3 regions of the Clostridium sp. CS1-1 genome follow, and region 2 is predicted to be linked to each of the others. Evidence: predicted binding sites of a transcription regulator. Region 2 holds the regulator's gene; each other region holds the start of a gene.
What was found. The regulator HrcA, encoded in region 2, represses chaperone genes, less so after heat shock. The targets are predictions, from matches to a motif close to TGTTAGCACTCNNNNNNNNNGAGTGCTAACA.
Positions count from the first base shown of each region.

Region 1 (11,193 bases), 2.2 Mb from region 2:
TTTCGAAAACTATAGTCCATTGTTCTTCGTCTCCGTGCACTTCTATATCATCAATATCAAGATCGAATTTAATATTTTTCTCGTTGTACATGAAATTGTCAACAAGTTCTTCAACTAAATTCTTTATATAAATTTCCTTAAATTCACTTTGATGCTTGGAGATGTATTTGATTTTGGTCAAATAAAGCAAGTTTTTAATTCTTTTCTGCATTCTTAGGGCTTCGGAATCTATTACCTTCATAGTACTTTCCAAATCTCCCTTTGGATAAATTCCATCTTCTACGGCCTTAACATAACTTCTAATTACCATAAGAGGAGTCTTTAAATCATGAGATGCCTGCTGGAGCATTGCCTGTTCATATTCATCCTGCTTAACCAGTTCTTTTCTCATCTCCTCAATGGAGTTTGAGAGTTCTCCTATTTCATCATTCCTATCTATGTTAATACTTTCATCCCACTGCTTCTTTCCTATCTTTTTCACCCTGCTTTCTAGTTCTCTTAAGGGAACCACAAGTCTTTGAGCCAAGTATTTTGCTGCTATAAGACTTATAATTAAAGCAATTATCATTATAGAAAATACTCTTTTCATCAAATTCGCGGCTAGCGAATTTCTATAGGTATCCCACATATATGAGATAGCGAAATTCCCCTTTTTATTATTTCCATTTAATTTGATTACATATAGTATTCTTCCAGTACTTAGTTTTTGAACATATCTTTCAGTTGTACTAGTCTGATTTTCTACCTGATTTTTTAACTTCTTTAGGAAGGGTTTTGCTGCTGTTTCGTTTGGTATGAGCTTTTCTAGCTTCACTAAGTTTGCATCATCATTATAATAGTTTAATTTTATATGCTTAACTTCTCTAATATCATTATTCATTGTACCTGTGTTTATTTCTTCTTTTGAATTAGTCCCACCAGTAGATTTTTGGATTGTATTTTCTTGGGCTACTTCGATAGTTTTATATATTTCATCAGTAAAAAATCTTCTTATAGTTATAGAAAAATATATGGATAACAGTACGAATACAATCACGATTACTGATGTGAATATCATCCATATCTGAAGAGCTAGAGGCCAATTTTTTAACTTCTTCATAATATATCCTTTCTAGTTGGATAGCCTATACCCGTGACCATATATAGTTTCAACCTTTAAATTAGGCATTTTTTTTCTTAGTCTTCTAATTAAGTCATCAACAACTCTGTCACTCCCAAAATAGTCATCTCCCCAAAGTTCATTTAATATCTGATCACGCGTAACTGCGCCTCCTTTTTTATTTATGAGAAGCACTAATAAATCGAATTCTTTGGAGGTCATGGGTATTTCCTCCACATTAAGTTTTACTATTCTCTTTTCCATATCAACAGTATACTCATCTACTATAATTGTATCCTTGTTCTTATCAGTGTTATAGACCCTCTTTAGCAGTTTCTGAACTCTTATAACTAGTTCCCTAGGCATAAAGGGTTTTGAAATGTAGTCATCGCTACCCATTTCAAGGCCAATAATCTTGTCGATATCTTTATCTCTTGCGGATATAAAAATAACAGGAATATCAGCATCTTTCGCCTTTATTTCTTTCAAAAGCTGAAAACCGTCTATGTCAGGCAGCATAATATCTAATACCCATAAGTCAGGTTTAGTATCTATATTATTTCTCGCTGATTCTCCATTCAAGAAGGAAGTAACTTGAAATCTCTCTTTTTCAAGATAAGATTTTAATATATCATTTAGATTTTTTTCATCTTCTACCAAGTATATTTTATAGTTCATATTAAAGTAACACCTCATCAACACTTATTTTATTCGATGGATTTCCGCTCTTGCACTTTGTGAAAGTGAACATCTTAGTTGAACGAATATATATTCGTTCAACTAAGAATTAGGTAAAACTCTATTACTTCATATAATTATATCAAGAAACTGAATAAATAATAAACTAACATTTTCAAAAGTATTCGTAACAAAATAAATGCATGACCTTAAAATTACTAATTCTAAAGTCATGCACATAAATTATTTTAATTCAAGGAAGCAATCACTTGATTTAGTATTGTTCCTCTTTCTTTTATATTAGCTAGAATAGCAGCCTTTTTATCGATAATGGATTTAAAGGTTGTTTCAGCTGCTGTATAATCCTTATTTTTTATATTTTCTTTATAAGTATCCCATAGATGTGCCTTCTCTTGCTCCTGAGTTTTTATAGTTTCATGTAATGTTTTAGACTGTTGAATCTGACTATTAACATTACTTTTTAGTTGTTTATTAGTATCCTTCATGGCCTTTAGCTGATCCTTTAAAGGTGCAATCTGTGTCTTAATTGCATCATCTTTAATCTTTAAATCTTTTACCTGGTTAGTTAAATCTTGTATTTGTTGTTTAATATTATTCGCTTTAGCTACATCTTTTGCGCTAACAGCATCCTTGTGTTGGCTCTTTAAAGAAGCTATCTGTGCATGTAACTGCTTTGCTTGGTCTATTAAGGTTTTTCTCTGACCAGCTAAATCCTTAAATTTAGATACAGTATCTTTACTTAGTGTAGTTTTTGTCTTAATCTTATCCTTTATTTGTTTTGTAGCAGCATTATTTGCATTTTCGGCTTCTTTTGTCTGTTGTCTGAGAGATGTAAGCTGATTCATATCATTAAAATGTACCTTTAAGTATGCATCTCTTGCTTGTTTCTGCTCAGGAGTAAGAGTTGTACTCTGAGAATTTGTTGTAGTTTGAGTAGTGCCAGCGGTATCAGTTCCAGCTGCAAAGGCAATTGTTGATGGTCCTGCAATTAGAGAGAGAGTAAGTAAAATTGACATGAATTTTTTCATTTTATTTTCCTCCTTAAAATTAATTAATATTTAAGTTACTGTTATCATCTAGCAGTGAATCTATCTCATCTGAACTTAGATTCTCAGACTGAGCGTCCACTGAAGTTAGTTGAGTAGGAGAGTCTTCACTGGCAGAATTTATTAAATCACTGTCAGCAATGTTTTTTGAATCCTTCTTTATAGTGGGATTGTTACCATTAGTTAAAGTGTTTAAGGCTTGCTGTGTGTTATTTCCAGCATTCAAGTTACGTGCATCCTTTCCACTATTAGAACATCCAGCAAATAATAGTGTCGATATAGCAAATATGTTTATTAACCCTAATAAAAATCTTTTCTTCAATTTTATCACCTCGTTCTTTAGGTTAATTTAATTATAGATAATCTTTGTGGTGTAAGTATTAAATAATTGTGTGAAATTGTGTGAAATGTTCTTAATAGTAATTTCATAATGACACTAACTTATTCAATAAAGCTAGAACTATGCCTTTGTGAAAATAATAAGATTGAAACAAACACATAATATTAATAGAATTTTAAGAATTAGCTATGCAAAGGAGATTGTGAAAATGATTCATAAACATGGGTTTACAAGATCGCTAATAACAGTTTTAGTGTGTTTTGTTGTAGTTTCAGGTATTTATAGTATGAGAAAACAAGCGAGCTTTTCAAATACAGTTCAATTACTAAAAAATAAACCATTACCTCAACTTAATAATGGTCCAGAATATAAAAATAGAAGGCCAGACCATAGTCCGAAGCTTGGAAATATCGTGTATTATGAAGGCACTAATACTAAAAAAGAAGTAGCGCTAACTTTTGATGATGGTCCTGATACAGTTTTTACTCCTCAAATTTTAGATATTTTAAAGAAAAATAATATAAAAGCAACCTTTTTTATAGTAGGTAATAGAGCAGAAGCTAATAAAGAAATTATAAAGAGGATAGCAAAAGAAGGTCACGCTATTGGAAATCATTCTTGGGACCATGCTGATTTGGGTAGACTGGGACCTGATCAAATTATATATGAGATTAAAAAAACAGAAGATACACTATTTAGCTTACTGGGGTATCGTCCGTCTATAGTACGACCTCCTTATGGGGCTGCTGATAAGAAAGTTTTACAAAAAATTGGCGATATGGGATATAAAGTTATTGATTGGTCTGTCGATTCACTTGACTGGTTGGGTACTCCTCCAAAGATGATAACTTATATTGTGAAGAAGGAAACAAGACCAGGAGGAATAGTTCTCCAGCATTGTGCTAGTGGAAAAAGAGAAAATCTATCTAACACGATAACAGCACTTCCTGAAATAATACAATATTTGAAGTCGGCGGACTATACGTTTGTTAAAGTGTCTGAGCTATTAAATATTTCACCAAGCTTATAAGAAGGGCTATGAATGGGAAGCGAATATCTAAAATGAATATAGTGTACGAAAAGTTTTAATGTAGTGTTTTTGAAAAATAAAGTTGGAGTTTTAATTATATTATAGAAAAGAGGCTATTCCAGAATATATATCTATACATTCTGAAATAGCCTCACTAAATTTATTGAGAAATAAGGGCAATTTACCAAGCGAGTAGTATAAAAAAGCTGTGATTTTAAACCACAGCTTTTGTTTTAGACTTTACAAAGTTAAATATTAAGAGTATAATTAAAAATTGCGCACAAAAATAACCATTCTATCATTATAAATCAAATTTACATTGTAATGATAGCATAAAGTTGGTGATGATGTCAAGAGATTTTATAAAATATAGGAGAGTGATAGAATGTCTAATTTTAAAGAAAGTCAGAAAGAAGAATTGATGAATCTTGAAAAAACTCAATCTATTATTAAAAATGAACTTAAAAAAGAGGAAGAGTCTCTAAATTCTAAACTTCGTAAGGTTATAGCTTCAAGAAGAGAAATGTGGGAAGAAAGTGCACATTCTTCGGAGGATTTTGATGGAATACCAGAAATGAATCAGTATTTAAATGAAGCTAATATAGAAACAAGAACTTATACAAGTACAGAAAAACGAATTGATAGGTATAAAAGGATGTTTAAGTCTCCTTATTTTGGAAGATTTGATTTTGTAGAAGGGGGGATTGGTGACGTAGAAAAGATTTATGTTGGATTGTATAATTTGATGGATGAAAGAACTGATGATATATATGTGTATGATTGGAGAGCTCCTATATCCAGCATATTCTATAGAAATGAACTGGGAAAAGGAAGTTATAAATCTACAGTAGGGATGATTTATGGTGATGTTTTACTAAAAAGACAATACAAAATTGAAGACTCAAAACTTAAATATTTTTTTGACAGCAGCATAAGAATAAATGATGAAATACTGCAGGAGGTTTTAGGTAGAAACTCTTCCGCTAAGATGAAAAGTATAGTTGAAACTATTCAAAAGGAGCAAGATATTATCATAAGAGACACTGAAAATGATCTATTAATCGTTCAGGGTGTTGCTGGAAGTGGGAAGACATCTATTGCACTTCATAGAATAGCCTTTTTGCTTTATGAAGGCTTGAACTCAAAACTAAGTGTAAATAATATCATAATAATTTCTCCAAACTCCATATTTAGCAAGTATATTTCTGATGTACTTCCTGAGCTTGGCGAGGAAAATGTAAAGCAGTTGACCTTCGATGATTTTATTCAAGGAGAAAAAAGGCAAGACCAAATGGAATGCCTCATTCGGCTTCAAGATAGTGATGAAATTGATTTAAGCCTCGAGAGTATAAAATTCAAGGGATCTAATGAATTTGTAGAAATACTTGATAGGCTACTCAAATACTATGAGAGAAAATTGGTTCCTTTTAAAGATGTATATTATAATGGGAAAATAATTGAAAAGGCACAAGAGTTAAAAAGTACATTTCTCAATAACAAGATTAATATGCCTATAGCTAAAAGGCTAAAAAGAATAGAGGGTATGATATTAAACAAGGTTCATCCATTAAGGAAGGAAAGGCTCCAATTGATTGAAAAGATTGTGGAGCAAACAACTGAAAACCATATACTAGAGATAAAATCCTTCAGCAGACTTATAGCTATCAAGGAAGCTAATAGGCTTATGGGGTATATACACAGCTTTACGGAAGTAAATCATTTGGACTTATATAAAATGCTATTTAAAGATAAGAATTTATTTTCAAGGTTATCTAAAGGTATAGATATGCCACATAATATTGATAGAATTATATTTGAAACAAATAAAAATCTTAGTATGGGAGTTATATCCCATGAGGATGCTGCTGCACTTTTATATACTAAGCTTAGGTTAGGCGGCAATGAAAAATTTGGCGAAATCAAACAAGTAGTAATAGATGAGGCACAAGATTATTATCCTATGCATTATCATATTTTTAAAATTTTATTTAAAGCAGCAAGATATACTGTGCTAGGTGATTTTAACCAAACTCTTGAAAAACAGGGCGATAAGAGTTTATACGACCATGTAGAGGATATACTAAATAAAACAAAGTCGGTAAAGCTTACCTTAAATAAAAGCTACAGGTCCTCCTTTGAAATTAATGCATTTAATCAAAGACTGCTTAGTAATAAACAGGAACTTGTATCCTTTGAAAGACATGAGGCAGCTCCTGAGGTTAAATACAATAATGATTTAGATGAACTCAATAAATCAATATGCGAAGATATAGCTAAATTTTATGGGATGGGCTATAAGTCTATAGCCATAATATGCAAGAGTGAAAAAGAGGCAAAGTGTATAAAAGATAGACTAAGTAGTACTATTGATATAAAGATTTTAGATGATAATAGCTATGAAAATAAAAATTCGGTGCTGGTTATACCTTCCTATCTGGCGAAGGGCTTGGAGTTTGATGTGGTGCTTATGTATAATGTGTCTAAAGAAAACTATACAAGTGATTTTGATAAAAGGCTTATTTATATAGCTTGCACAAGAGCGTTGCATCAATTGGTTTTATATTATACGGGTGAGAAGAGTGAATTTATTGACTAAATTCTCATAATAAAATATATTGACTTGCCACTTGCCAGCTGAACGGTACCTTGACATGAAATTAAAATTATGTTATATAAAAGTTAAGAGCTAGCACTCGGCGGCCGAGAGTGCTAATAAGTATTAAAATATAAAATAATATGCATGCGTAGTTTTTTACGAAAGGGGAAATTGTCATGGAAACAAAACAGTTTAAAGCAGAGTCTAAAAGACTGCTAGATTTAATGATTAATTCAATTTACACTCATAGGGAGATTTTTTTAAGAGAGATAATTTCTAATGCTAGTGATGCAATTGATAAAATTTATTACAAGGCATTAACAGACGATTCTTTGAGCTTTGATAAAGATAATTACTATATTAGAGTAATACCTGATAAGGAAAGCAGAATGCTCAAAATTTCTGATACTGGTATAGGAATGACGAGAGAGGAACTTGATGAGCATCTTGGAGTTATAGCGAAAAGTGGATCTTTGAAATTCAAGAAAGAAAATGAATTAAAAGATGGATATGATATAATTGGTCAGTTTGGCGTAGGTTTCTACTCTGCATTTATGGTAGCTGATACTGTTACTGTTATAAGTAGAGCCTTTGGAAGTGACGAAGCTTACAAGTGGGAATCTAAAGGGGTAGAGGGCTATACCATTGAACCATGTAAAAAAGACTCCTTTGGTACAGATATTATATTAAAGATAAAAGAAAATACAGAAGAAGAAAATTTTGATGAATACTTACAAGAGTATAGACTAAAATCTATTGTTAAAAAATACTCTGATTTTATCAGATACCCAATAAAAATGGATATAACTAGAAATAGACTAAAAGAGGGCAGCGAAAGTGAATACGAAGACTACACAGAGGAACAAGTTGTAAACAGCATGGTTCCTATATGGAGAAAGAATAAAAACGAGCTTACAAAGGAAGATTATGAAAACTTCTATTCTGAGAAACACTATGGGTTTGATAAACCAATAAAACATATTCACTTTAGTGTTGATGGAGCTGTAAGTTATAATGCAATTTTATTTATTCCAGAAAAAACTCCATTTGATTTCTATACAAAAGAGTACGAAAAAGGCTTAGAGTTATATTCAAACGGTGTTTTAATTATGAATAAGTGTGCAGATTTATTACCTGATTATTTTAGCTTCGTAAAGGGTATAGTAGATTCAGAAGATTTATCTCTTAATATATCTAGAGAAATATTACAACATGATAGGCAATTAAAGCTTATTGCTAAAAACATAAAGAACAAAATAAAAAGTGAATTAGAAAACTTATTAAAAAATGAAAGAGAAAAGTATGAAGAGTTCTATGAGTCTTTTGGAAGACAATTAAAGTTTGGTGTGTATAGCGACTTCGGAAGCAATAAAGAAGTTCTACAAGACTTACTAATGTTTTATTCATCAAAAGAGAAGAAGATGGTTACTATAGATGAATATGTTTCAAGAATGCCTGAAGAACAAAAATACATCTACTATGCAGCAGGGGAATCAAAAGAAAGAATCGAGAAACTGCCACAGACAGAACTAGTACTAGATAAAGGATATGAAATTTTATACTTTACTGATGATGTTGATGAGTTTGCTATAAGAATGATAATGAATTATAAAGGTAAGGAATTCAAAAATGTATCAAGCGGTGATTTAGGTATAGAAAATGATGAAAATGAAAATTCATCTAATGAACAGAATAATGAGAGTAAGGAACTGTTTGAAAATATGAAAAACATCTTATCAGATAAAGTTAAAGATGTTAGAGCTTCAAAAAGGCTAAAGAATCATCCAGTATGTTTATCAAACGAGGGTGAAGTTACAATTGAAATGGAGAAAATATTAAGCTCTATGCCTAATAATCAAAACATAAAAGCAGATAAGGTTTTAGAGATAAATGTAAATCATGATGTGTTTAAGTCATTGAAGGAAGCTTACGAAAATGATAAGGATAAGCTAAAGCTTTACACAGATATATTATATAATCAAGCACTGCTTATCGAAGGGCTAACAATAAATGATCCTGTAGAATTTACAAATAATATCTGTAAAATAATGAAATAATTAAAAGCCACTTTCAAGTAAAGTTAATCTTGGAAGTGGCTTTTAATTATTGTAAATACCTACTGAGTAATTTATAGTATATATTTATTTTAAGGGAAAGGAAAATGCACCATTTTATAGTGAAATACCTTGAGAATATAGTAATTGTAAATAGAATAGGATATGAGATTTCCGATTTAATGGAACTTAGGAATATACTAAAAAATAGATGCTAATTAAAGGAATAATGAAACTGCACAATAGACAAGCAATAGAGACATAACAACATTAACGGCTTTATCATTTTTTGTAAGAAATTTTTGAAATACAGAGCCAAACAATGACCAGCAGCAGGTTGCTACAAATCCAATAGAAGCAAGAATTACAGAAAATACTGTAAGCATGAGCATAGATTTGTAGTATGGTACTATAAATGTTGAAACAGTTGTAATGCCATAAAGAATAACATTTGGATTGATGAACTGTAAAAGTAGACCGAATAAAAATGTATTTGTACGTTTTTGAGGTTTGTCCTCGCTAAGAGATTTGCTGTTGTAGGTTTTCCATGCAAGCCATAACATATAAGCAGCTCCAATGCAGGACATAATTGGTTTGAATGATGGAATAAAGTTGTAAAGGGCCATGCTGAAAGCGCTACACAGAGCAGTTATAATGAAGACTCCAAAGAATATGCCTACATTAAACATAATGCTCTTCTTAAATCCGTATCGGCCGGCATTTGACATTGATATAATACTATTTGGTCCAGGTGAAAGATTTGAAACAAGGACATAGGATAAAAATGCTGGAAAATTCGGCATAGACATTTACCTCCTAATTATTGTATGGTATAATACACAAAAAGAACAATATATTGTGTTGTGCAGTATAATAATACCATTTGTACAGTATACTGTCAATAGAATGGAGGTAAATTTTGGATAAACTTAATGCTATTATTGCTGAAAACTTAAAAAGATTTCGTGAGGAAAAGAAGCTTAGTCTTGACAATGTCTCAAAGCTTACAAGTGTAAGCAAAAGTATGCTCGGACAGATTGAACGGTGTGAAGTAAACCCCACTGTGTCAACGGTATGGAAGATTGCAAATGGGCTTAAAATATCATGTACCGAACTTATGAGTATGCCGGAATCTGACTTTGAAATCGTAGATAAGTCTGAGGTGCAGCCACTTGTGGAGGATAACGGCAGGATTAGAATATTTCCCGTATTCCCATTTGACAGTGAAAGGCGGTTTGAAATGTATTCTCTCGAGATTGAGACTGAAGGTTATCTATCTACAGAGGCTCACCAGCAAGGCACACAGGAATTCATCACTGTATTTTCTGGTAAGCTTGTTGTAAGTATAAATGGTGAAGATTTTACTGTAACAACGGGCAATTCTATACGGTTTAGGGCAGACAGTATTCACGCTTATAAAAATATTGGCGATTCAATTTGCTCACTAAGTATGGTTATTTACTATCCAATTTAGATTATTAATTATTATTAATTGAACCTTTACGTAGGAAATTGTGAAAAACTATTAGCCATTACTTTACAATAACTAGAAACCCCATTCTGCAATGGAATTAATCCAATGTAGAATGGGGTTTCTAGTTATTGTAGGAATTTTTCATTCATTTTACTTCTTAATAGGGATCCAAATCTCACATTTGTAATCTGACGAGGACATATCCCCCACAGGGAAAACTTCAAGCTCTGGTGCACAATCATGCTGATATCCTGTAGATGGGAACCACTCTGTGAATATTCTTCGAAGAAGACCATGTAATGTTTCAGGCAGTGGTCCGACTGATTCAAATACAGCCCAGGTTGCTGCTGGTATAGTTGCCGAAATATATCCTTTTGGAAGGGTGTCTTTAATTCCCTCAACTGCTATCATATAATTAAATTCATCTTTTGTAAATTTGTCAAAATCCTTACTTACGCCTAAGACACCTAGTTTGCCAGCCTTTGAGGAAAGCCACTCGTATGAACCATTCTTCATGCAGTCGTCCCAAAACTTAGGTACCTGGTGAAAGTTTTCTTCGTTTGCCATAGTTATTCTAGTTTGCTTACCTATTACTGTAAAGCTTCTTTTTTCAACAATCTTATAATTCATATCCTTATCTCCTTTTATTGAAATGTGAAAGGAGAGCTTGGGGTATGCCTTGAGATTTGCTCCTGGCTCGCGGGCAGCGGTCGGGCTCATTCCATGCATTTTCCTAAAAGCTTTTGTAAATGCTTCGGGCGTTTCATAGCCATATTTATAGGCTACATTAATGATCTTTTCACCAGATATAATATCCTGTGCAGCGAGTGTAAGCCTTCTTCTGCGTATATATTC
Region 1 is NZ_CM148680.1:1,913,256-1,924,448, forward strand. It holds gene AC0N0V_RS08910 (sensor histidine kinase) at 1-1,099, opposite strand, end outside; gene AC0N0V_RS08915 (response regulator transcription factor) at 1,112-1,777, opposite strand; gene AC0N0V_RS08920 (hypothetical protein) at 2,026-2,826, opposite strand; gene AC0N0V_RS08925 (hypothetical protein) at 2,846-3,166, opposite strand; gene AC0N0V_RS08930 (polysaccharide deacetylase family protein) at 3,393-4,214, shown strand; gene AC0N0V_RS08935 (HelD family protein) at 4,600-6,810, shown strand; gene htpG (molecular chaperone HtpG) at 6,987-8,867, shown strand; gene AC0N0V_RS08945 (LysE family transporter) at 9,083-9,667, opposite strand; gene AC0N0V_RS08950 (helix-turn-helix domain-containing protein) at 9,784-10,338, shown strand; gene AC0N0V_RS08955 (AraC family transcriptional regulator) at 10,489-11,193, opposite strand, start outside.
Region 1: the regulator HrcA is predicted to act here: its motif matches at 6,899-6,929, upstream of htpG (molecular chaperone HtpG).

Region 2 (11,193 bases):
ACCCTCGATTACTGCAACATTATTATCTATACTGTTTATAGATACAAAAAACTTATGCATAAAATCACCTTCTAATACTCAAGAATTAAGGCTTTAATTACCATCTCTTAATCCTCAACTTATTTTTTATAGATACTCAAATTTCTAGCTTGACTTACACAGAGGGATATATTAGTAATTCTGAAGCACATTTAAATACTTTTTTATGAGTCTTAGTGAGGTTAGAAGGAAAAGCTTAGAACTTCGACATGTCTGAGCGATAGCGAGTTTGTCGAAGGTCTTAGCTTTTTCTTCTAACCGAGCTTTAGACGAATTAAAAGTATTTATAGTGCAGAAGAATTACTAATATATCCCGGGGTGTTAGTCTAGCTTTGTATTTGAGCAACTATACAAACCCATTCTCCGTCTGTATTTACTTCTTCAACTACAAATCCTGACTCCTCAAGCTTTTTCACCACATCATCTTTTCTATCTTTTATTATTCCTGATGATATGAAACGTCCTCCAGGAGCTATAAATTCTTTAACCCCTTCAACTAAAAATATTATTACATCAGCAATAATATTTGCAATAACAATATCTGCCTTTCCTTCCACAACTTCCATTAGATTTCCATAAAGTATTTTTATATTATCAATATTATTGTATTTAACATTCTCTGTCGCAGACTTTACTGCAACCGGATCTAAATCTACACCAATTACTTTTTTTGACTTTAGCTTAGCAGCAGTTATAGCTAATATTCCTGAACCTGTTCCTATATCAAAAACAGTAGATTCAGGCCTAACATATTTTTCTAAAGCCTTAATACACATTCTAGTAGTTTCATGAGTTCCTGTACCAAAAGCCATACCAGGATCAAGCTCTACAACTATTTCCTCTTGTTTAGGCTCATAAATTTCCCATATTGGTTTTACTACTACCATTTCCCCTATCTTAGTTGGCTTATAATACTTCTTCCAATTATTTTCCCAATCTTCTTCATTTACCTTGGTTACAGTAATTAACCCCTTGCCCTTATCAATACCAAACTGTTCTAAATTATTAATACCATCTTTTATGTATCTTAAATATTCGTCAAGATGCTCATCTTGTTTATAATATCCTTTTACAATTGCTCCATCCTTAACTAACAGCAAAGTTTCATCAAAATAGTCCCAATCACCAGGATTCTTTTTCTTGTATTCTATGTCTTCAGGATCTTCTATTGAAACCCCTTTTACATTTGTATTATAAAATATTCCTGAGACTGCCTCTACAGCTTCACTACTAGTTGCTACCGCTACCTCTATCCATTCCTTATCCATTCCTTACCTCCATAAAATATAATTATTATCAATAAATCTACTTTATAATTATAGCCCAGCGCTGTCAATACATATTCATTATAAAAAAACTTTGTTTCTCTATAAAAGAGAAACAAAGTTTTTTTATTTAAAAGTATCTTCTATCTTATCTTTTAACTTATTCACAAAAGATTTTTTAGAACCTTCTCCATCTACAGCTACTTTTTCTTGAACCTCACCACTTGCTTCCATATACATAATAAGAGCTTCTTTTTGCTTTGAATTTAGATTCTTAGGAATGTCTACTATTACATTAACATACTGATCTCCTCGACCATGACCGTTAACTCTCGGTACACCTTTTCCTTTTAATCTAAATACAGTTCCTGGTTGAGTTCCTGTTGGCACATCATACTTAACATCACCATCTATAGTAGGAACCTTAAGTTCAGTTCCTAGTGTTGCCTTTCCAAAGCTTATATGTGTGTCTATATATATATCAAAGCCCCTTCTCTTGAAGGTAGGGTGTGCTGCAACTCTAAGACTTACATATAAGTCTCCTGGAGGGCCTCCATTTACTCCGTGCTCTCCTTGTCCTCTTATAGGTATTACATTTCCAGTATCAACACCTGCAGGTACGTTTATTTTTATCTTTCTTTGCTTTCTTTGCTTACCTTTTCCCTTACACTCTGAACAAGGTTCTGTAATTATTGTTCCCTTACCACCGCACTTATCACAAGCACTCATACTTACAAAACTTCCAAGTGGTGTGTTTCTTTGTACTCTTATCTGACCTGCTCCACCACACTTGTCACAAGTCTTTGGATGAGTTCCTTCTTTAGCGCCAGTTCCATGACACTTCTCACAATTCTCACTTCTTGTTATTGTAATTTGTTTTTCAGTTCCGAAAACCGCTTCCTCAAAAGTTAAATTTAGTGCATATTCAAGGTCTTCTCCTTGTTGAGGGCTATTTCTTCTGCTACTTCCTCCACTAAATCCACCACCAAAGAATGAATCAAATATATCTCCAAATCCACCAAACCCTGAGAAGTCGAAACCACCAGCTCCTCCTCCAAATCCACTTCCATCAAAATCAGCTGTTCCAAATTGGTCATATCTAGATCTCTTTTCAGGATCTGAAAGTACCTGATAAGCTTCATTTAGCTCTTTAAACTTTTCCTCTGCTTCTTTATCGCCTGGGTTTCTATCTGGATGGTATTTAAGTGCAGACTTCCTAAATGCCTTTTTTATTTCTTCATCACTTGCGCCTTTTTCTAGTCCAAGTAGTTCATAGTAATCCTTTTTTGCCACCCTTTTTCACCACCTATTTATTATTAGTTGACAATTGACAGTTGACAATTGACAGTTAACTCAGAACCTTATCCTAAGAATTCTTTTTTCAATAGCTAAGTTCCTGTATTTGTTCAACTAAGAATCAGGTGGAGTTAAAATCCTATCTGATTCATGTTTAACTTCATTTCAAATGTCTATAAATATTCAGTAATATTTTTCTATTACTTGAATTAAGGGAAGAGTAAAACCCATCCCTTAATTATCACAAGTATATATTATACACTACGAATACACCAATAGTGAATAATTATTTTACAAATTATTTATCATCTTCAACCTTGTAGTCAGCATCAACTACATTGTCATCTTGTTTAGCTCCTGCATTGGCTCCCCCCATATTATTTGGGTCAAAACCTGCACCTGCTGCTCCTTCTGGATTAGCTGCTTGATATATTTTTGATGAAATTCCATAGAATGTTTGAGTTAAATCTTCTGTTGCTTTCTTAATAGCTTCAAGATCATCTCCATCTTTAACAGCGTTAACAGCCTTAATCTTTTCTTCTACTGCCGCTTTATCTTCTGCTGACACTTTATCTCCAAGATCTTTTAATGTCTTTTCAGTTTGATAAACAACTTGATCAGCATTATTCTTAACTTCTATAGATTCTTTTCTCTTTTTATCTTCTTCGGCAAACTTCTCAGCTTCCTTTACTGCCTTATCGATTTCTTCATCTGACAAGTTAGTTGAAGCAGTAATTGTTATATTCGCTTCTTTTCCAGTTCCTTTATCCTTAGCTGATACGTTAACTATACCGTTAGCATCTAAATCAAAAGTAACTTCTATTTGAGGAATTCCTCTTGGAGCTGGTGCTATACCTGAAAGTGTAAATCTTCCAAGTGTCTTATTGTCTCCAGCCATTGGTCTTTCACCCTGTACAACGTGAATTTCAACAGATGTCTGACCGTCTGCTGCAGTTGAGAACACCTGACTCTTTCTAGTTGGTATTGTTGTATTTCTTTGGATTAATGCTGTTGCAACTCCGCCGTATGTTTCAATACCAAGTGTTAATGGAGTAACATCAAGAAGTAATACATCCTTAACATCTCCTGTTAAAACTCCTGCTTGAATGGCTGCTCCTACTGCAACACACTCATCTGGGTTAACTCCCTTTGAAGGATCTTTTCCTGTAAATTCTTTAACCGCATCTTGTACTGCAGGTATTCTTGTAGAACCACCAACAAGTACAACCTTATCTATTTGATTAATTGAAAGTCCAGCATCATTTAATGCCTTTCTCATTGGCTCAATTGTTCTTTGAACTAAATCATGAGTTAACTCATTAAACTTAGCTCTAGTTAAGTTCATATCTATATGTTTTGGACCTGTTGCATCAGCTGTAATAAATGGAAGATTTATATTAGTTTGAGTTGATGATGATAACTCAATTTTTGCTTTTTCAGCTGCTTCTTTTAATCTTTGAAGTGCCATCTTATCATTTCTTAAATCAATTCCATATTCAGCTTTAAATGTTTCAGCTATATGATCCATAACCTTTTGGTCAAAGTCATCTCCACCAAGTTTTGTATCTCCGTTAGTAGATTTAACCTCAAATACTCCATCACCAAGTTCTAGTATTGATACGTCGAAAGTACCACCACCTAGGTCATAAACAAATATTTTTTGATTAGTATCCATCTTATCAAGACCGTAAGCAAGTGATGCAGCTGTTGGCTCGTTTATTATTCTTAACACTTCAAGTCCTGCAATTTTTCCAGCATCTTTTGTTGCCTGTCTTTCACTATCATTAAAATAAGCTGGAACTGTTATAACCGCTTGAGTTACAGTTTCTCCAAGATATGCTTCTGCATCTGCTTTAATCTTTTGAAGTACCATAGCTGATATTTCTTGTGGAGTATAATCTTTTCCGTCTATAGTTGTCTTATGGTTTGTTCCCATATGTCTCTTTATAGAAATTATTGTTTTATCTGGATTTGTGATCGATTGTCTTTTTGCCACCTGTCCTACTAGTCTTTCACCATTAGCTTGGAAGGATACTACTGATGGAGTTGTTCTTGCTCCTTCAGCGTTTGGAATAACAACTGGGTCTCCACCTTCCATTACTGCTACACAAGAGTTAGTTGTTCCTAAGTCAATACCTATTACCTTTGCCATTATAATTACCTCCTAAATTTACTCAATTAAAATACTATATTTTAGCGTTGTCGCTATATTTCTTAACAATTCAGAACTTAAAAGTCTATCTTAATAACAAATAGTTAAAATCTGTTATATCAAAATAAATCTTTATTATAAACTATTAATAATTTTAAATTACCTTATTTACTAATTTGCAACCTTAACCATACTATATCTTAAAACCTTATCTCCTTTTTTGTATCCCTTTTGGAATACTTCAACTATTTGATTATTACCATATTGTTCATCATCTATATGCATAACTGCATTGTGGAGATGAGGATCAAACTCATTGTCAGTTGAAATTTCTTGAACATTTAGTTTTTCTAAAGCATTGTTAAACTGCTTTACTGTCATTTCTATACCCTTCTTTAAGTCATCCACGTTTCCATCCACTGACATCGCTCTTTCAAGGTTATCTAGTACCGGAAGCATTTCTTTTAATACATCCTCACAGGCATCTGTATAAATACCTTCTTTTTCCTTAGCTGTTCTTTTTCTAAAGTTATCATACTCTGCCACTGTTCTTGCAAGTCTATCCTTTAATGTCTCAAGTTCATTTTGAATTTTATTATTTTCTTCTTCTAACTTTTTGTTTTCTTCTTTTATTGCTTGAACTAAAGTTTCTAATAATTCTGAGCTATCCTCATCATTAGTCTCCATTGTTTCCTCAGCTTGTTCTGAATCTTCACTTGCTTCTGCTGAGCTAGTATTATCTACTTCCTCCTCACAAGCACCTTTTTTAACATCTTTCTGCTCTTCTACTTTCTTATCACGGCTGTTGAACATTTAGACGCTTCCTCCCATCTAGTATTTTTATATTGCTGTTATATTATTAATTAAAGCTTATTTGTCGTCAAAGTAACCATGTGTCAGGATGAAATTAAGTTCTCTAACCACATTAGTTAATAACGAAATAACCTTTGAATAAGGCATTCTAGTAGGTCCGATTACTCCAATCTCTCCAATTGGTCTATTATTAAGACTATATATTGCAGAGACAACACTACAATCAGCAGCTCCTTCTACGAAGTTTTCATTCCCTATCTTTACAGATACATTTGAATTATTGTTAAGTAAGTCAAATACTTTGTCTTTATTGCTTAACAGAGCTAAAAACTCTCTTGCCTTCTCGATATCTTTATACTCAGGATAATTAAATATGTTTGTAGTTCCCTCAGTATAAATTTCTGTAACATTGCCATCATTTAAGCTTTCATGCAAAACTGGAATAATAGCATTAAATATATCATCATACCCCTGCAAGTCTATTCTTAAGTTATTAATAACCTCAAGATTTATCTGTTCACAATTTAAATTTCTTAATCTAGCATTTAGTATATTATTTAACTTAGCTAATGTATCTGAACTTACGTTGTTTCCTACTCTTATAACATTATTTTTAATTATGCCACTATCAGTAATTATAACTAATAAAACATTATTAAGATCAATATTTACAAGCTGTATATGCTTAATATAACTTTTACTCACAGATGGTGTCTTAACTATACAAGTTAAATTAGTAAGTTCAGATAAAAGAGACGTTGCTTGCTTTATTATTCTGTCAACTTCATACAAAGCTGTATCTAATATTTGAGTTTTTATTAGATATTGTTCTTCCGGAGTAATCATTGGTATTTGCATTAATTTATCAACATATAACCTATACCCCTTATTTGAAGGTTTTCTCCCTGATGAACTATGAAGTTGTTCTAAATATCCCATTTCCTCGAGGTCTGCCATTTCATTTCTTATTGTAGCTGAACTTATTCCCAGTTCATATTTTTTAGCTATGGTTCTGGATCCAACAGGCTCAGCTGTGATTATATAATCATTTATTATTGCCTGAAGTATTCTTATTTTTCTTTCATCCATTTCCATAATATCACCTCTTTATTAGCACTCACTCATGTTGAGTGCTAATCACTATGATTAAAAAATATCACTCATCATTTTATTTGTCAATATAGACTGCACTATCTTTTTTGACTATTAAAAATAATTTTCATGGCTTTAAAATACTAATTGTTTGGATTTCTTTAAATTTCTCACGATATCTAACTAACCTGATGTGCTACCTCAATAGAAAGTCACACATTATGCTGTTAGATAGCTCTATTCCTCTATAACTTAAAGATATTTTATTTTTATTTTCAATCAACATATTGTTGCATATATATTTCTGTATAGTCTCTCCATATATAGAATAAATATCTTTGTTAAACTTTTTATTAAATTCATCAATAGATATTCCCTCAGTTTTCCTAAGTCCCATAAACATAAACTCTTCCATATCATCTTCTATAGAATTTTTATGAATATCAAGTCTTAAATTATTTCCTTCCCTTATTTCCCTAATATATTCTTCTATATTTTCAGTTTTTCTATACCTAAAACCATCCATATACGAGTGTGACCCTACTCCACAACCAATATATTCTTCTAAATTCCAATATACTAAATTATGCTTGCATTCTTTTCCACTCTTTGCAAAGTTGGATATTTCGTATCTATTGTAACCTTTTCTTTCTAATAAACTTACAGCAAGGCTGTACATTTTTCTCTCTAATTCTTCTTCTGGAAGTTCTAATTCATCATTATTATACATTTTATAAAAAGGTGTACCCTCTTCAATTATAAGACTATAGCAGGAAATATGCTCTGGATTTAACTTAACTATATTTTCTAAAGTCTGCTTCCAATCCTCTAAACTTTGATTAGGAAGTCCAAACATTAAATCAACATTTATATTATTAAATCCAATGCTTCTTGCCATTTTGTAACTTTCAACAAATTCCTCAACTGAGTGTATTCTACCAAGCTTTTTTAAAGCAGAATTCTGCCACGCTTGTAGCCCTATACTCAATCTGTTAACACCCATATTCTTTAAAAACAAAAGTTTTTCTCCTGTAAAGGTACCTGGATTTGCTTCTACTGTGAACTCTAAATCCTTAGATTTATCCAATTTATCAATTGCACCCTTAATGTTATTCCATGCCTCTAAAGATAAATAGGTGGGAGTTCCCCCACCTATGAATATAGTCTTTATCTTTCTTCCAAAAGCACTTTCCTCTATATCCTTTGCTAGTACTTTCGAATATTCTAGCATAGAATCCTCTTTTCCACAGAAGGATGGAAAATCACAGTACAAACACTTTTGCTTACAGAATGGAATATGAATGTATAACGCAAATTCTTTAGAAATTTTGATTATATCTTCTCTTAATTGCATAAATACATCCTTCCTTTTGTTCTACAAACCAAACTTAATTTTTTAATTTCTAATATACAGAATATATTAGAAATTAAAATCCTTGCTCTGAGGTAACTTCTTACGTTGAAACCTTTACTCCTCTGTCTTTAGAACTGCCATAAATGCTTCTTGTGGAACTTCTACACTTCCAACCTGACGCATTCTCTTCTTTCCTTCTTTTTGCTTCTCTAAAAGTTTTCTCTTTCTTGATATATCTCCACCGTAGCATTTTGCTAATACGTCTTTTCTCATAGCTTTAACCGTTTCTCTAGCTATAACTTTTGCACCAACTGCTGCTTGAATAGGTATTTCAAACATTTGTCTTGGAATAATTTCCTTTAGCTTTTCTGCTATACCTCTTCCTTTAGCGTAAGCTCTTTCCTGCGGAACTATCATTGATAAGGCGTCTACCACATCACCGTTTAGCATTATATCTAATTTAACTAGTTCAGCTGCTCTATATCCTGATAATTCATAATCTAAAGACGCATATCCTTTAGATCTAGACTTTAATACATCAAAAAAGTCATAAATTATTTCATTTAATGGAATTTCATAGTTTAAAGTTACCCTTGTTGTATCTATATATTGCATATCCTTAAATACACCACGTCTATTTTGCGCCAAGTCCATAACTGGCCCAACATAGTCAGATGGAGTGATTATAGATGCTTTTACTATAGGCTCCTCCATGTATTTTATTTCCGTAGTTTCTGGAAGATTGGTTGGATTAGTAAGTTCTATAACTGTACCATCAGTTTTTCCTATCTTGTATATAACAGAAGGTGCCGTAGTTATAATATCCAAATTGAATTCTCTTTCTATTCTCTCCTGGATTACATCCATATGCAAGAGACCTAAAAATCCACATCTAAATCCAAATCCTAATGCTATAGAAGTTTCTGGTTCAAAGGATAATGCAGCATCATTTATCTGAAGTTTTTCTAAAGCATCCTTCAACTCACCATATTTTGCTCCATCTACTGGATAAATACCACTGTATACCATAGGAACTGCAGGTCTATATCCTAATAGAGCCTCTTTTGCTGGTCTTTTGGATTCTGTTACCGTATCACCAACTCGTGCATCTCTAACATTCTTTATTGAAGCAGTAAAATACCCAACATCTCCTGCTTTTAATTCTGTCACTGGAAGATATGTTGGTACAAATATCCCCGTTTCTGTAACTTCATAAACTTTACCTGTAACCATTAGCTTTATTTCAGTTCCTGGTTTTATAGTACCTTCTTTAACTCTAATATGAGATACTACACCTTTATAGTTATCGTAATAAGAATCAAAAATAAGTGCTTTTAAAGGAGCTTCTTCATCGCCAGTTGGCGCAGGAACTTTTTCTACTATAGCCTCTAATACATCTTCTATATTAATCCCTGTTTTTGCTGAAACTAGCGGCGCATCATGAGCTTCAATACCTATTATGTCCTCTATCTCTTGCTTTACTTCCTCTGGTCTTGCACTTGGCAAATCAATTTTATTTATCACTGGAACAACCTCTAGGTCATGGTCTAACGCTAAGTAACAGTTAGCTAAAGTTTGAGCTTGTATGCCCTGAGTAGCATCTACTACTAATATGGCACCCTCACAAGCAGCCAAACTTCTAGAAACTTCATAGTTAAAGTCCACGTGTCCTGGAGTATCTATAAGATTTAAAATATACTCTTCACCATTTGGTCTTTTATAGACAAGTCTTACTGCCTGTGACTTGATAGTTATCCCTCTTTCCTTTTCAAGTTCCATATTATCAAGTACCTGTTCATCCATTTCTCTTTCAGTAAGGGTACCTGTCTTTTGAATCAATCTATCTGCAAGTGTTGACTTACCGTGATCTATATGAGCAACAATTGAAAAATTTCTTATGTACTTTTGTCTTTCGCTCTGCATAATCTCTTAACCTCCATTATTAGTTCACAACTTAAAAAATTTGCAAGTTACTGCAAATCTTTCCTTTACCCTAAATATTATAAATAGTCATAGTAAATTATAACACAAGAGTACTACAGTGAAAAGTATATTATAAAAATCCCTAGGCTTTATCTAATTTTGTTTTGTATAACATCTCCGACCTTACTTTCTATATTTTTAAATACATTTGAAGTTTTATTTAAAAAATTAGAGGTATTATCGTATAACCTACTTTCCACATTATTAAACAATTTAACAGAATTATTTCTTATGTTTATAGCTACTTTTCTGTTTACATATAATGAGTACTCACCCAGTTCCACTCTAAAATCAAGTGGGACAAAAGTATAATTTATCTTAAGAGAAGACCTATTCTTTATAAAACTCGGTAAGTTACTGCTTACAGCTATAAATCCACATATTACTATAAAAAAGCTCATTATTATAACTAATGCTATTCCTTTCTTCTTCATAGGAAAAACACCCCCAGTAATAATCAAAAATTGAAAATCAAGAATGATTTTAACAAACTCAATTGTCATTATTTCCTATTACTAAAGGATGTACATTTAAAATATTTTTATTCACATCTACAATAATTTTATGTATTAGTTGTATTAGTAGATCTAGTTGCATCTAGTATCATAAATAAACTTCAATCGAGGTAGATTTTGATAAACAGAGTTTTTAGCATCAAATAAATAAAAACATAGCCCTTTAGTTTAAAAAAACTAAAGGGCTATTAAAGAATACTTTATTACCTATTTAACGCCTCCGCAATTAACCTAGCAAGATATTTTGCCGAAGCTTTTGTTTCATCAATAGTATTTATATCTGCTCCAACTTCAACCAAAATTGCATTATTGCTCTTGTCTTGATTAAAATATCTGGTACCATAGTTATAATATATTACCCCTCTACAGAACCCTGGAAACAACTTATCAGAGGTCTGTATAATTTTATTTGCAAGTGCCATATTTTTATCAAAATGAGGATTTTTTTTTGCCATAACCAGTGAAATTTTAGCTACATTCTCGCCATTCATTTTTGTTGTGATAGCCCTCTTATCCTCAACAGAATCCCTATGCAGATCTATTATAAGCTTGAAATCTTTATACTTCTTTAAGTTCTTATCTACTGTCACTGCTGATCTAGCATAACTTTGAGTATAGGCTTCCGCATCATGTACTGTTTTATCATCTATTGCTGAAATGCCGTAATTAGATTGAAGTTCATTC
Region 2 is NZ_CM148680.1:4,154,619-4,165,811, forward strand. It holds gene AC0N0V_RS19520 (16S rRNA (uracil(1498)-N(3))-methyltransferase) at 1-60, opposite strand, end outside; gene prmA (50S ribosomal protein L11 methyltransferase) at 366-1,307, opposite strand; gene dnaJ (molecular chaperone DnaJ) at 1,431-2,597, opposite strand; gene dnaK (molecular chaperone DnaK) at 2,899-4,752, opposite strand; gene grpE (nucleotide exchange factor GrpE) at 4,924-5,565, opposite strand; gene hrcA (heat-inducible transcriptional repressor HrcA) at 5,623-6,660, opposite strand; gene hemW (radical SAM family heme chaperone HemW) at 6,854-8,011, opposite strand; gene lepA (translation elongation factor 4) at 8,126-9,934, opposite strand; gene AC0N0V_RS19560 (hypothetical protein) at 10,084-10,428, opposite strand; gene AC0N0V_RS19565 (stage II sporulation protein P) at 10,713-11,193, opposite strand, start outside.

Region 3 (11,193 bases), 420 kb from region 2:
AAAGTATAGGATAAATAAAAATGATTGAAGTGTAATGCTTCAATCATTTTTATTTATTTTTTGTAAGTATATGTCAAACTACAACTATTACTTACTGATTTAATTATACATTTTAAGCTGTGTTATTTATTAATTATTGTATATTATTAAAAATTTATATAATATGCTGATTAGTTATTCAATTTTTATTTTATTGTGGTATAATTAGGATAGGGTTGAAGAGTGATTATGCATTAACAAACATACGGGGGGATAAAGTAAAATGTATAAAATTTTAAGTAAGAGAGAGCTCGCTCCTAATATCTTTTTAATGGATATAGAAGCTAAAAGAGTTGCTAAGTCTTGTTTACCAGGACAATTTGTTATAGTGAAAACTGATGAAAAAGGGGAAAGAGTACCTCTTACAATCTGTGATTATGACGCAGAAAGAGGTTCAGTAACTATTGTATATCAAACACTTGGAGGTTCGACACAAAAGATGGCAAAATATGAAGTAGGCGACACATTTGCAGACTTTGTAGGACCACTTGGACAACCTTCAGAATTTGTACATGAAGATTTAGAAGAATTAAAGAACAAGAAGATGATATTCATAGCAGGTGGAGTTGGTGCAGCACCAGTATATCCACAAGTTAAATGGCTTCATGAGCATGGTGTATCTGTAGATGTTATAGTTGGAGCTAAATCAAAAGAATATGTACTACTTGAAGAAGAAATGAAAGCAGTCTGCGGCAACTTATATGTTGCAACAGATGATGGAAGTTATGGATATAAAGGACTAGTTACAAATTTATTAAAGGAACTTATAGACAATGAAGGCAAGAAATATGATGAAGTTATTGCTATAGGACCTATGATCATGATGAAATTTGTAGCTAAACTTACAAAAGAATATGGAATACATACTATAGTAAGCTTAAATCCAATAATGGTAGATGGCACAGGTATGTGTGGAGCTTGTAGAGTAACTGTAGGTGGAGAAGTTAAATTTGCATGTGTAGATGGTCCAGAATTTGATGGACACTTAGTAAATTTTGATGAATCCATGAGAAGACAAGCTATGTATAAAACTGAAGAAGGAAGAAAACTTTTAAGAAAAGAAGAAGGAACAACTCACGACAGAGAAGGTTGCGATTGCGGAGGTGACAAGTAATGGATAGAATGAAGAGAACGCCAATACAAGAACAAGATGCAAAGGTAAGAGCTACTAACTTTGAAGAAGTTTGCTTGGGCTACACAAAAGAAGAAGCTATGCAGGAAGCTGCTAGATGCTTAAATTGCAAAAATCCTAAGTGTGTAGGAGATTGCCCTGTAAGTATATATATACCAGAATTTATACAAAGGGTTAAGGAAGGAAATTTCGAAGAAGCAGCAAAAGTTATAGCAAAATCTAGTGCACTTCCAGCAGTATGTGGAAGAGTATGTCCGCAAGAGAGTCAATGTGAGGGAGTATGTGTTCTAGGTATAAAAGGTGAAGCTGTCGCAATAGGTAAGCTTGAAAGATTTGTTGCTGACTGGTCAAGAGAAAATAATGTAGACCTATCAGAAAGAAAGCCAAGCAATGGAAAGAAAGTAGCAGTTATAGGAAGTGGTCCTGCAGGACTAACTTGTGCAGGAGACTTGGCTAAGCTTGGTTACGATGTAACTATATTTGAAGCATTACATGAGGCAGGTGGAGTTTTAGTTTACGGAATACCAGAGTTTAGACTTCCGAAGGATACTGTAGTTAAACACGAAGTTGAAAACGTTAAGAAACTTGGTGTTAAAATAGAAACCAACGTAATTGTAGGAAGAACAGTTACAATAGATCAACTTATGGAAGAAGAAGGCTTTGATGCTATATTTATAGGTTCAGGTGCAGGTCTTCCTAAGTTTATGGGAATACCAGGAGAAAACTTAAATGGAGTATCTTCAGCAAATGAATTCTTAACAAGAAACAACCTAATGAAGGCATTTAAAGATGACTTTGATACGCCTATAAGAGTAGGTACAAAGGTAGCAGTAGTCGGCGGCGGAAACGTTGCAATGGATGCTGCTAGAACTGCATTAAGACTTGGAGCAGAAGTTCATATAGTTTATAGAAGATCAGAAGCAGAACTTCCAGCAAGAGTTGAAGAAGTACACCATGCAAAAGAAGAAGGCGTAATAATGGATGTACTTACAAATCCAACAGAAATCATTGGAGACGAAAATGGTTGGGTTAAAGGAATGAAATGTGTAAGAATGGAGCTTGGAGAGCCAGATGCCTCAGGAAGAAGAAAACCTGTTGTAGTTGAAGGTTCAGAGTTCATAATGGATGTAGATACAGTTATTATGTCCCTTGGAACATCACCAAATCCACTAATATCATCTACTACAAAAGGATTAGAAATAAATAAACATAAGTGCATAGTAGCGCAAGAGGAAACAGGATTAACTTCGAAACAAGCAGTTTATGCTGGCGGAGATGCTGTAACAGGAGCAGCTACAGTAATACTTGCTATGGGAGCAGGTAAAAAGGCTGCTGCAGCTATAGATGAATTCTTAAGTAAACAATAATCTCATAAAAAGACTGTGTTAAGTTGAAGCTTAATGCAGTCTTTTTAAATAGAAAAAATTAGTGTAATAGTGTATAATTTATGAAAATATAAGATAATAAGGGGTGATATAGTATGTTATTAGATAAAGTTAAAAAGTATTACAGTGAGGAGTATGATTTAAATTGTGCTGAGACTATGGCTTATGCTGCTAATGAGGAGTATGGTTTAAATTTAGATAAGAATACATTAAAGACGATGGCAGCCTTTGGCGGGGGAATGGGTATTGAAAGCACATGTGGTGCAGCAACTGGAGCCTTAGCTATTTTGGGTATTATTTTTACAAAGGAAAGAGCCCATGAAAGTGATTATATAAAGCTACTTTCCCAAGAGTTTTTTAAAAAGTTTGAGGAAAAGCTTCAAAGTAGTAATTGTAAGTCTTTAAAAGAAATGTACAGAAATGATGATGTAAGATGTAGTGGAATAATTTATGCTGCAGCAGAGGTATTAGATGATATTGTTATAAGAGAGAAAAGTGAGAGTGTAGATAAATAATACCGAAAGTTGACTTATCCTCCGAAACATAATACCAATTTTCAGTACGTTAAATACTTTTAAGTAGTCTAAAGCTCAGGATTAATGAAAAACCAAGAATCTTAGAAAACTCGCTACACTCAAACAATCTAAGATTCTAAGCTTTTCATAAATCCTTCGCTAAGACTACTAAAAAAATATTTAAATCTACCTTCAAATTGGTATTATGCCTCTTCGGATAAGTCAAATTTCTAGTTTAGTTATCTATAAACATACTATTCTGTATACAAAGGAACAAAAAATTAAAGTAGATGTGGTATTAGAGCAGTTAGACATAGGTTAAAAGGAGTTGATGTTAAATGGATTTTAAAACTGTAGAACGTTTTGAAGATGGAGTGTTAGTAAAAGGTGTAGAAAGTTTTGAGCTTGGGCATATATTTGATTGCGGTCAGTGTTTTAGGTGGCATAGGCAGGAGAATGGGAATTACATAGGTGTTGCTTTTGGAAAGGTTATAGAGGTTGAAAAGAGAGGTAGTGATGTATTTTTATACAATACTACTGTTCAGGAATTTGAAAGCATATGGGAAGACTATTTGGATTTAAAGAGAGATTATAGTGAGATAAAAAAAGTCTTAAGTGAAGATCCGCTTTTAAAAGAGGCAGTACAATTTGGCTGCGGGATAAGACTTTTAAAACAAGATCCTTTTGAACTTATTGTATCCTTTATAATATCTTCAAACAATAGAATACCAATGATAAGAAGAGCTATTGAAAGGATAAGCGCTCAGTGGGGAGAAGAGTTAGAGTATAAGGGAAACAAATATTATACTTTTCCAAGTATAGAAAAACTAAGTGAAGCATCAGAAGAAGAGCTTGAAAAATGCGGAACTGGATTTAGAGCTAAGTATATTAGAGATACTGTTAATAAGATATATTCTAATAAGATAGCTGCTAAAGAAGGATATGACGAAACTTATGATATTCAGTGGATTAAATCACAGAAAGATGATGTCTGTCATAAAGAATTACAGAAGTTTATGGGAATAGGCCCAAAGGTAGCTGATTGTATAATGCTCTTTTCAATGCAGAAATATTTAGCATTTCCTGTAGATGTATGGGTGAAAAGAGCTATGCAGCATTTTTATTTAGCCCCAGATGTTTCGCTAAAGAAGATAAGAGATTTTGGAGTAAATAAGTTTGAAGAGTTATCAGGATTTGCTCAGCAATATTTATTTTATTATGCAAGGGAAAATAATATAAATGTCGAATAAATATTGTTTGATTTTGCAGAATTTTGCTAAATTATTTTACCAATAAAAAGCTGTTACATTTAAAATAATAATCTGTTATAATGTATAAGAAAGTAATATGAGCAATAATTTAGAACTGTATTATAAAACTAATATAGTTCTAAGTTTTTTCTATGTATCGACAAAGTTAGTGTTATGTGAAAAAAATGTCTATCGATAGAATGTGATTAAGATGGAAATTGACGGTACTTGCTAATTTGATATTTAGTAGTACTTTAATATGAATTAATAGATTATTTAGTAACTGAAGGGAGAAACAAAATGATAACTTTTGAAACTCAATTAAAAAAACTTAAACATTTAGTGTTAAAAGAAGTGGCCACTTTGACTAAGGAAAATAGATTAAATAAAGAGGAATTAGAAAAGATTCCTTACAATATAATCGAAGGGGACAAGGCTGAGTATAGATGCTGTGTTTATAAGGAAAGAGCAATTGTGTATGAAAGAGCAGTTCTCGCATCAGGTTATTCTCCAAATAATGGTATAAATTCAAAGTTAACTGAAATTGAAGATAAAAATCAAATGGTGTTTATATTAGAAGCAGCTTGTGATAAATGTCCTATAGATAAATATACTGTAACAGAAGCTTGTAGGGGTTGTATAGAACATAAGTGTATGGAAGTATGTCCAGCAAATGCTGTAGCTAGAGTAGCTGGAAGAGCTTATATAAATCAAGAACTTTGTAAAGAGTGTGGAATGTGTAAGAAAGCATGCCCATATAATGCTGTTGCAGAGGTAATGAGACCTTGTAAGAGATCTTGTCCTACAGGGGCACTAGATATTAATCCTGAAAATAAGATAGCAGTAATAAACAATGAAGATTGTATAAATTGTGGAGCATGTATGGCGGGTTGCCCATTCGGAGCAGTATCAGATAGAAGCTATATCACTGAGGTTACTAGGACATTGGTAAATAATAAAAAAGTATATGCAGTGGTAGCTCCAGCAATAACTGGACAATTTGGACCAAAGGTAACAGTTGGACAAGTTAAAGATGCCTTTAAAAAATTAGGTTTTGAGGATATGGTTGAGGCAGCTTGTGGAGCAGATGCTGTAACTGTTCATGAAAGTGATGAATTTGTTGAGAGAATGGAGAGCGGAGATAAATATATGGCCAACTCATGATGTCCAGGATTTATGAATTATATAGAAAAGAAATTCCCAGATCAAGCGGAGAGAATTTCAGGTACAGTATCTCCAATGATTGCAGCAGGAAGAATGATTAAAAAATTTGATAAAGATGCATTAGTTGTTTTCGTAGGACCATGTACAGCTAAGAAAAGTGAAATTTTAAGACCTACATTACAAGATGCAATAGATTATGTTTTAACTTTTGAAGAAATATCAGCTATGATGGCAGCTTTTGAAATAGATCCTGAAAATTGTGAAGATATAGCTATAGATGATGCTTCTGTATTTGGAAGAGGTTTTGCTCAAGGCGGTGGGTTAACTGCAGCTATACAAAATTATGTAAGTGAAAAAGGTGTAGGAGTAGAATTTAATCCTGTTAAAGTTAGCGGCATGGACGAAATAAAGAAAGCTATGACAATGGCTAAATCAGGAAGACTTCAAGGAAACTTTATAGAAGGTATGATGTGTGAAGGTGGATGTATAGGAGGACCAGCTACAATGGTTTCTATTATGAAATCAAAGCCACAGCTTAATAAATTTAGCGGACAATCTCCTAAAAAGTCTGTGCTTTCAAATGATAACTTAAATAAATTTGAAGGTGTAAATTTAGAAAGATAATTTAAAAGCAGGCAGTCTTTAGATTAAATTCAATCTAAAGACTGCCTTTTTGTATAGTAGAATATTAGAGCGAGTAATCATCGGATAAATTTAGAGATTTTATATATAAAGTTAATTTACATGTTTACTTTAAGGGATTCAGTTGATACTATATTAAGAAATATAATTATCAAATGATTTGAGAGTTAAGGTGAAAATATGGGGAAAAAATTTGTAGAAGAATTTCGAAGTAAATTACATGAATACAAGGCACATTTGGTTCTTGGAATTACTTTCGTTATTTTAATTTTTATAGCTTATGAATACTATCACAAATATTTCTATATACTTAAGAGTCCGGGAAAAGTAAAACATATAATTATGTCTTATGGAGATTATAGTGTTTTGGCTTTTTTTATTCTTCAAATTCTTCAAGTAGTTGCATTTTTTATTCCAGGAGAAGTTATTCAAATTGCAGGTGGGTATATTTATGGAACTGCTTTGGGAAGCCTTCTATCCCTTTTAGGTATTACAACTGGAAGTATGGTTGTGTATAGTATATCCAAGTTTTATGGGAAACCTTTAATAAATAAAATAATATCCAAAAAAGACTTGAAGTTTTTTGAAAGAGTACTAAAAATGGGAAGTGTAAACTATGTGGTGTTTTTATTATACCTAATTCCGGGTATACCTAAAGATGTTTTAGCTTACATATGTGGAATATCTGACATAACCTTCAAAAATTTTATCATATATTCAACACTTGGAAGGATTCCAGGGATTGTTATGTCTGCATATTTTGGAGCAAAGATAGACACTAAAAATCATGGCGTACTTATTACCATTGCTATTCTTGCCATATTGTTATTTATTTTAGGAGTATTTAAGGGAGAAAAAATAATAAGAAGTATAGTTAGAGATACACCCACAAATGATGAAGAATAATATTGTGGATAATCGAGAATTGGCAAAGAAGATTGATTGTCAACTCTCGATTCTTAATTTAAGAACTCTGTTTATAAGTTTATCGAGTAAAACTTAACTTTTTAAATATAATCCTAAGTGATAAACTACTTAATACTATTAATGTTACAATAAGTATAGCACAGTGAAAAAAGAATTCTTGTGGCAGAATGTTAATAACAGGATCTATCTTAGGATCAAAAAGCCAATAGTCATTGTTAAAAAATAATTTGTGAAAGAATGTAAAAGACTTATCAAAATTTATGCTAAATACTATGCCAAGGAATAAGCATCCAAACAAAAGAAGATAAGAACACCAATTTAAAGGAGAAAAGTCTTTTTCCTTTTTCATATAGTATATTCCGTATATAATAAATAAAATGGACAAGTAGAACAAATAGTTAAGCTTCATAAATAAATTCCTAACTTCTTCAAAATGGATAATACCCTGTTTTGAGGATGGAAGTAAAGGAATTTTAAACTCCTTTGAGTTAGCGTTATTTACATAGTCTATTAGATAATCATAAGTAGATTTCATTTGCTCTCTATTTAAGGGTGTGTATTTTTCTATATTTAGGTTAGTTATGTCAAGATAATAAATAGATCTAAAGTTCAAAGTAATCTTAACGGAAAGCATAGTAATAAATATTGTCATAAAGATAGTTAATACAAATTTAATAGTGTTTTTCATCTTCAAGATCATTCCTTTTAAAAAATTTTAGAATAAAAAGTTTATTTTTATTGTATTTTATCCACATAAATAGATAATAATATAAAAGTGTGTTTTTGTGTAAAAAAGTACTAAATAAATATTATATTAGTGTAATTGTTAGAAATACGGAGAGAAATATACTTAGAGCACAATAAATTGAGTTATTTCAGTTTAAACAATACATTAAGTATGAAATCCGAATTTGATAATGTAAATATAATTCATTAATATAATAATTGTATTAGCACTCAAGAGTAATGAGTGCTAACAAGAAAAGTATAATAAATAAATTAAAATAAATATATTAAGTAATTTTAAGGAGGGGTTTAAATGAGAATTAGACCACTTGGAGACAGAGTAGTTATCAAAAGAATTGAAGCAGAGGAAACTACAAAGAGTGGAATTTTATTAGCAGGAACTGCTAAGGAGAAGCCACAAGAGGCTGAAGTTGTAGCAGTAGGACCAGGAGGAGTAATTGACGGTAAAGAAATCAAAATGGAAGTTAAGGTTTCAGACAAAGTTCTATTCTCCAAATATGCTGGAACAGAAGTGAAAATAGATGGTGAAGAATACACTATCTTAAAACAAGATGATATATTAGCAGTAGTTGAATAGTAAAATATCGTGTAATAACATAAGGATTTAGAGGAGGTTTTCTAATGGCAAAGAGTATTTTATTTAGCGAAGAAGCTAGAAGATCAATGCAGGCAGGTGTAGATAGACTTGCTAATACTGTTAAAGTTACACTAGGACCAAAGGGAAGAAACGTTGTATTAGATAAGAAATTTGGTTCACCACTTATAACAAATGATGGTGTTACAATAGCAAGAGAAATAGAATTAGAAGATCCATATGAAAATATGGGAGCTCAATTAGTTAAAGAAGTTGCAACAAAGACAAATGATGTAGCGGGAGATGGAACAACTACAGCTACATTACTTGCACAAGCAATTATAAGAGAAGGATTAAAAAATGTTACAGCTGGAGCTAATCCAATGCTTATAAGACAAGGTATAAAAATGGCTGTAGAAAAAGCAGTTGAAGAAATAAAAAAGAATTCAAGACCTGTTGAAGGAAAAGAAGATATAGCTAGAGTTGCTGCAAACTCAGCTGGTGACGAAGAAATTGGTAAGCTTATATCAGATGCTATGGAAAAGGTAGGTAACGAAGGTGTTATCACCGTTGAAGAATCAAAATCCATGGGAACTGAACTTGATGTTGTTGAAGGTATGCAATTTGATAGAGGATATGTAAGTGCATACATGGTAACAGATACAGAAAAGATGGAAGCTGTAATAGATGATGCCTATATCTTAATTACAGATAAGAAAATATCAAATATTCAAGATATATTACCAGTACTTGAGCAAATAGTTCAACAAGGTAGAAAGTTATTAATAATCGCTGAAGATATAGAAGGGGAAGCATTACCTACTTTAGTTCTTAACAAATTAAGAGGAACATTTACTTGTATAGGAGTAAAGGCTCCAGGATTTGGTGACAGAAGAAAAGAAATGCTTCAAGATATAGCTATACTTACTGGCGGTCAAGTAATTTCAGAAGAATTGGGAAGAGACTTAAAAGATACTACAATAGAAATGCTTGGAAGAGCAGATTCAGTTAAGGTTTCAAAAGAGAATACTACAATAGTAAATGGAAAAGGTAACAAGGACGAAATTCATGACAGAGTAGCTCAGATAAAGAGACAAATAGAAGATACTACATCTGAATTTGATAGAGAAAAACTACAAGAAAGACTTGCAAAGCTTGCAGGAGGAGTAGCTGTAGTTAAAGTTGGAGCTGCAACTGAAACTGAATTAAAAGAGAAAAAATTAAGAATAGAAGATGCTTTAGCAGCTACAAAAGCAGCTGTTGAAGAAGGTATAGTTGCTGGTGGTGGAACAGCTTACATTAACGTAATTCCACAAGTATCTGAGTTAACTTCTGACGTTATAGATATCAAAGTTGGTATTGATATAATCAGAAAGGCTTTAGAAGAACCAGTAAGACAAATAGCTACAAATGCTGGTGTTGAAGGTTCAGTAATAATTGATAAAGTTAGAAACAGTGAAGTTGGAGTAGGATATGATGCTTTACATGATAAATATGTAAACATGTTAAAAGTTGGTATCGTTGATCCAACTAAGGTTACAAGATCAGCACTTCAAAATGCTGCATCAGTAGCTGCAACATTCTTAACTACTGAAGCTGCAGTAGTTGATATTCCAGAAAAGAATGCTGCTCCAATGCCAGGGGCTCCAGGAATGGGTATGGACGGAATGTACTAAGATTGAAGCAAGATCTTAATTCAGATGGGGGTTCTTTTACCCCATCTGAATTTTAGAGCTGCGAATGCATGGCTTACTTGGCGTTGATCTCCCGCTTAAAGAAAAGCAGAGAACCCAAGTCTTTGATTTGGTGCAAATCGCTTTTACAGAGTGCGTGGGAGGTCTACGACAAGTTAGTCAGGTTAAATTAAAACGTCATGTGTTTTGCACATGGCGTTTTTAGCTTTGTAAAGAGCATAGAACAAAAGCCACTAGTAAAACAGCTCTTCGATGCTGTTAATTAATTTGTTTAGTTCTAAGACTTGCATATGTAGAAAATAATAAATTTTTTTAAACTCGCTAACGCTCAGACAATAAAAAAATTTATTATTTTCTATATATGCTTCGTCAAGAACTAATACAAATTAATTAAATGCATTTTCAGAACTATTTTACTAGTGGCTTTTGTTGACACTTATGATACCATGGTTAAAAGTATTTATAATTTTATTGATACATTATTTTTATGACTATACTCAATATTTCAATTTAATATTACAGTAATTGTAAATTTATATTGAATTAATAATATATGGATGATAAAATAAATTTAGTATATTATAAATAGTAGTTTAAGGGAAACAAAGAAGTACATGCTTTATTTGGGCATCTTGCATGTATGGAGTAAGTGATGCAACCGACCCCTATATTCGTAATAGTTTTATGGATATAGGGTTTTATTTTAATGTAAAATGGTAATTTTTACAATTAGTTTTAAGGACATGCCTGTTTATATATTATTAAGAATATAATAATATAATAAACTTAATTACTAACTTTTAGTGATTCCATTGTTGGGAGAGTAAAGTAACATGCTTTATGATTAATAGTGTTTATTGTTGGTATGTAAACATAGTGCAAAGTTTCCAATAAGTAATAGCTAATGAATAAAAAATATTTTACGATAATTATTTTAGTAACTGCTTAATTAGGAAATAGAGATTTTAGCAGTAAAATCTTTATTACATAAATAATAAATAAGTTCTTATTGAAAGGAAGGGGTTTTATTGAAAATGAAACAAGCTGTAAAAAAAGGTTTCACATTGGTAGAATTATTAGTAGTTATAGCAATAATAGCAATACTAGCAGCAGTGGTAGCACCA
Region 3 is NZ_CM148680.1:4,576,146-4,587,338, reverse strand. It holds gene AC0N0V_RS21755 (sulfide/dihydroorotate dehydrogenase-like FAD/NAD-binding protein) at 263-1,153, shown strand; gene gltA (NADPH-dependent glutamate synthase) at 1,153-2,538, shown strand; gene AC0N0V_RS21745 (C-GCAxxG-C-C family (seleno)protein) at 2,652-3,071, shown strand; gene AC0N0V_RS21740 (DNA-3-methyladenine glycosylase family protein) at 3,410-4,321, shown strand; partial or broken gene AC0N0V_RS21735 (4Fe-4S dicluster domain-containing protein) at 4,622-6,109, shown strand; gene AC0N0V_RS21730 (TVP38/TMEM64 family protein) at 6,308-7,033, shown strand; gene AC0N0V_RS21725 (TIGR01906 family membrane protein) at 7,113-7,742, opposite strand; gene groES (co-chaperone GroES) at 8,094-8,378, shown strand; gene groL (chaperonin GroEL) at 8,423-10,051, shown strand; cyclic di-GMP riboswitch class II at 10,659-10,742, shown strand; gene AC0N0V_RS21710 (type II secretion system protein GspG) at 11,104-11,193, shown strand, end outside.
Region 3: the regulator HrcA is predicted to act here: its motif matches at 8,003-8,033, upstream of groES (co-chaperone GroES).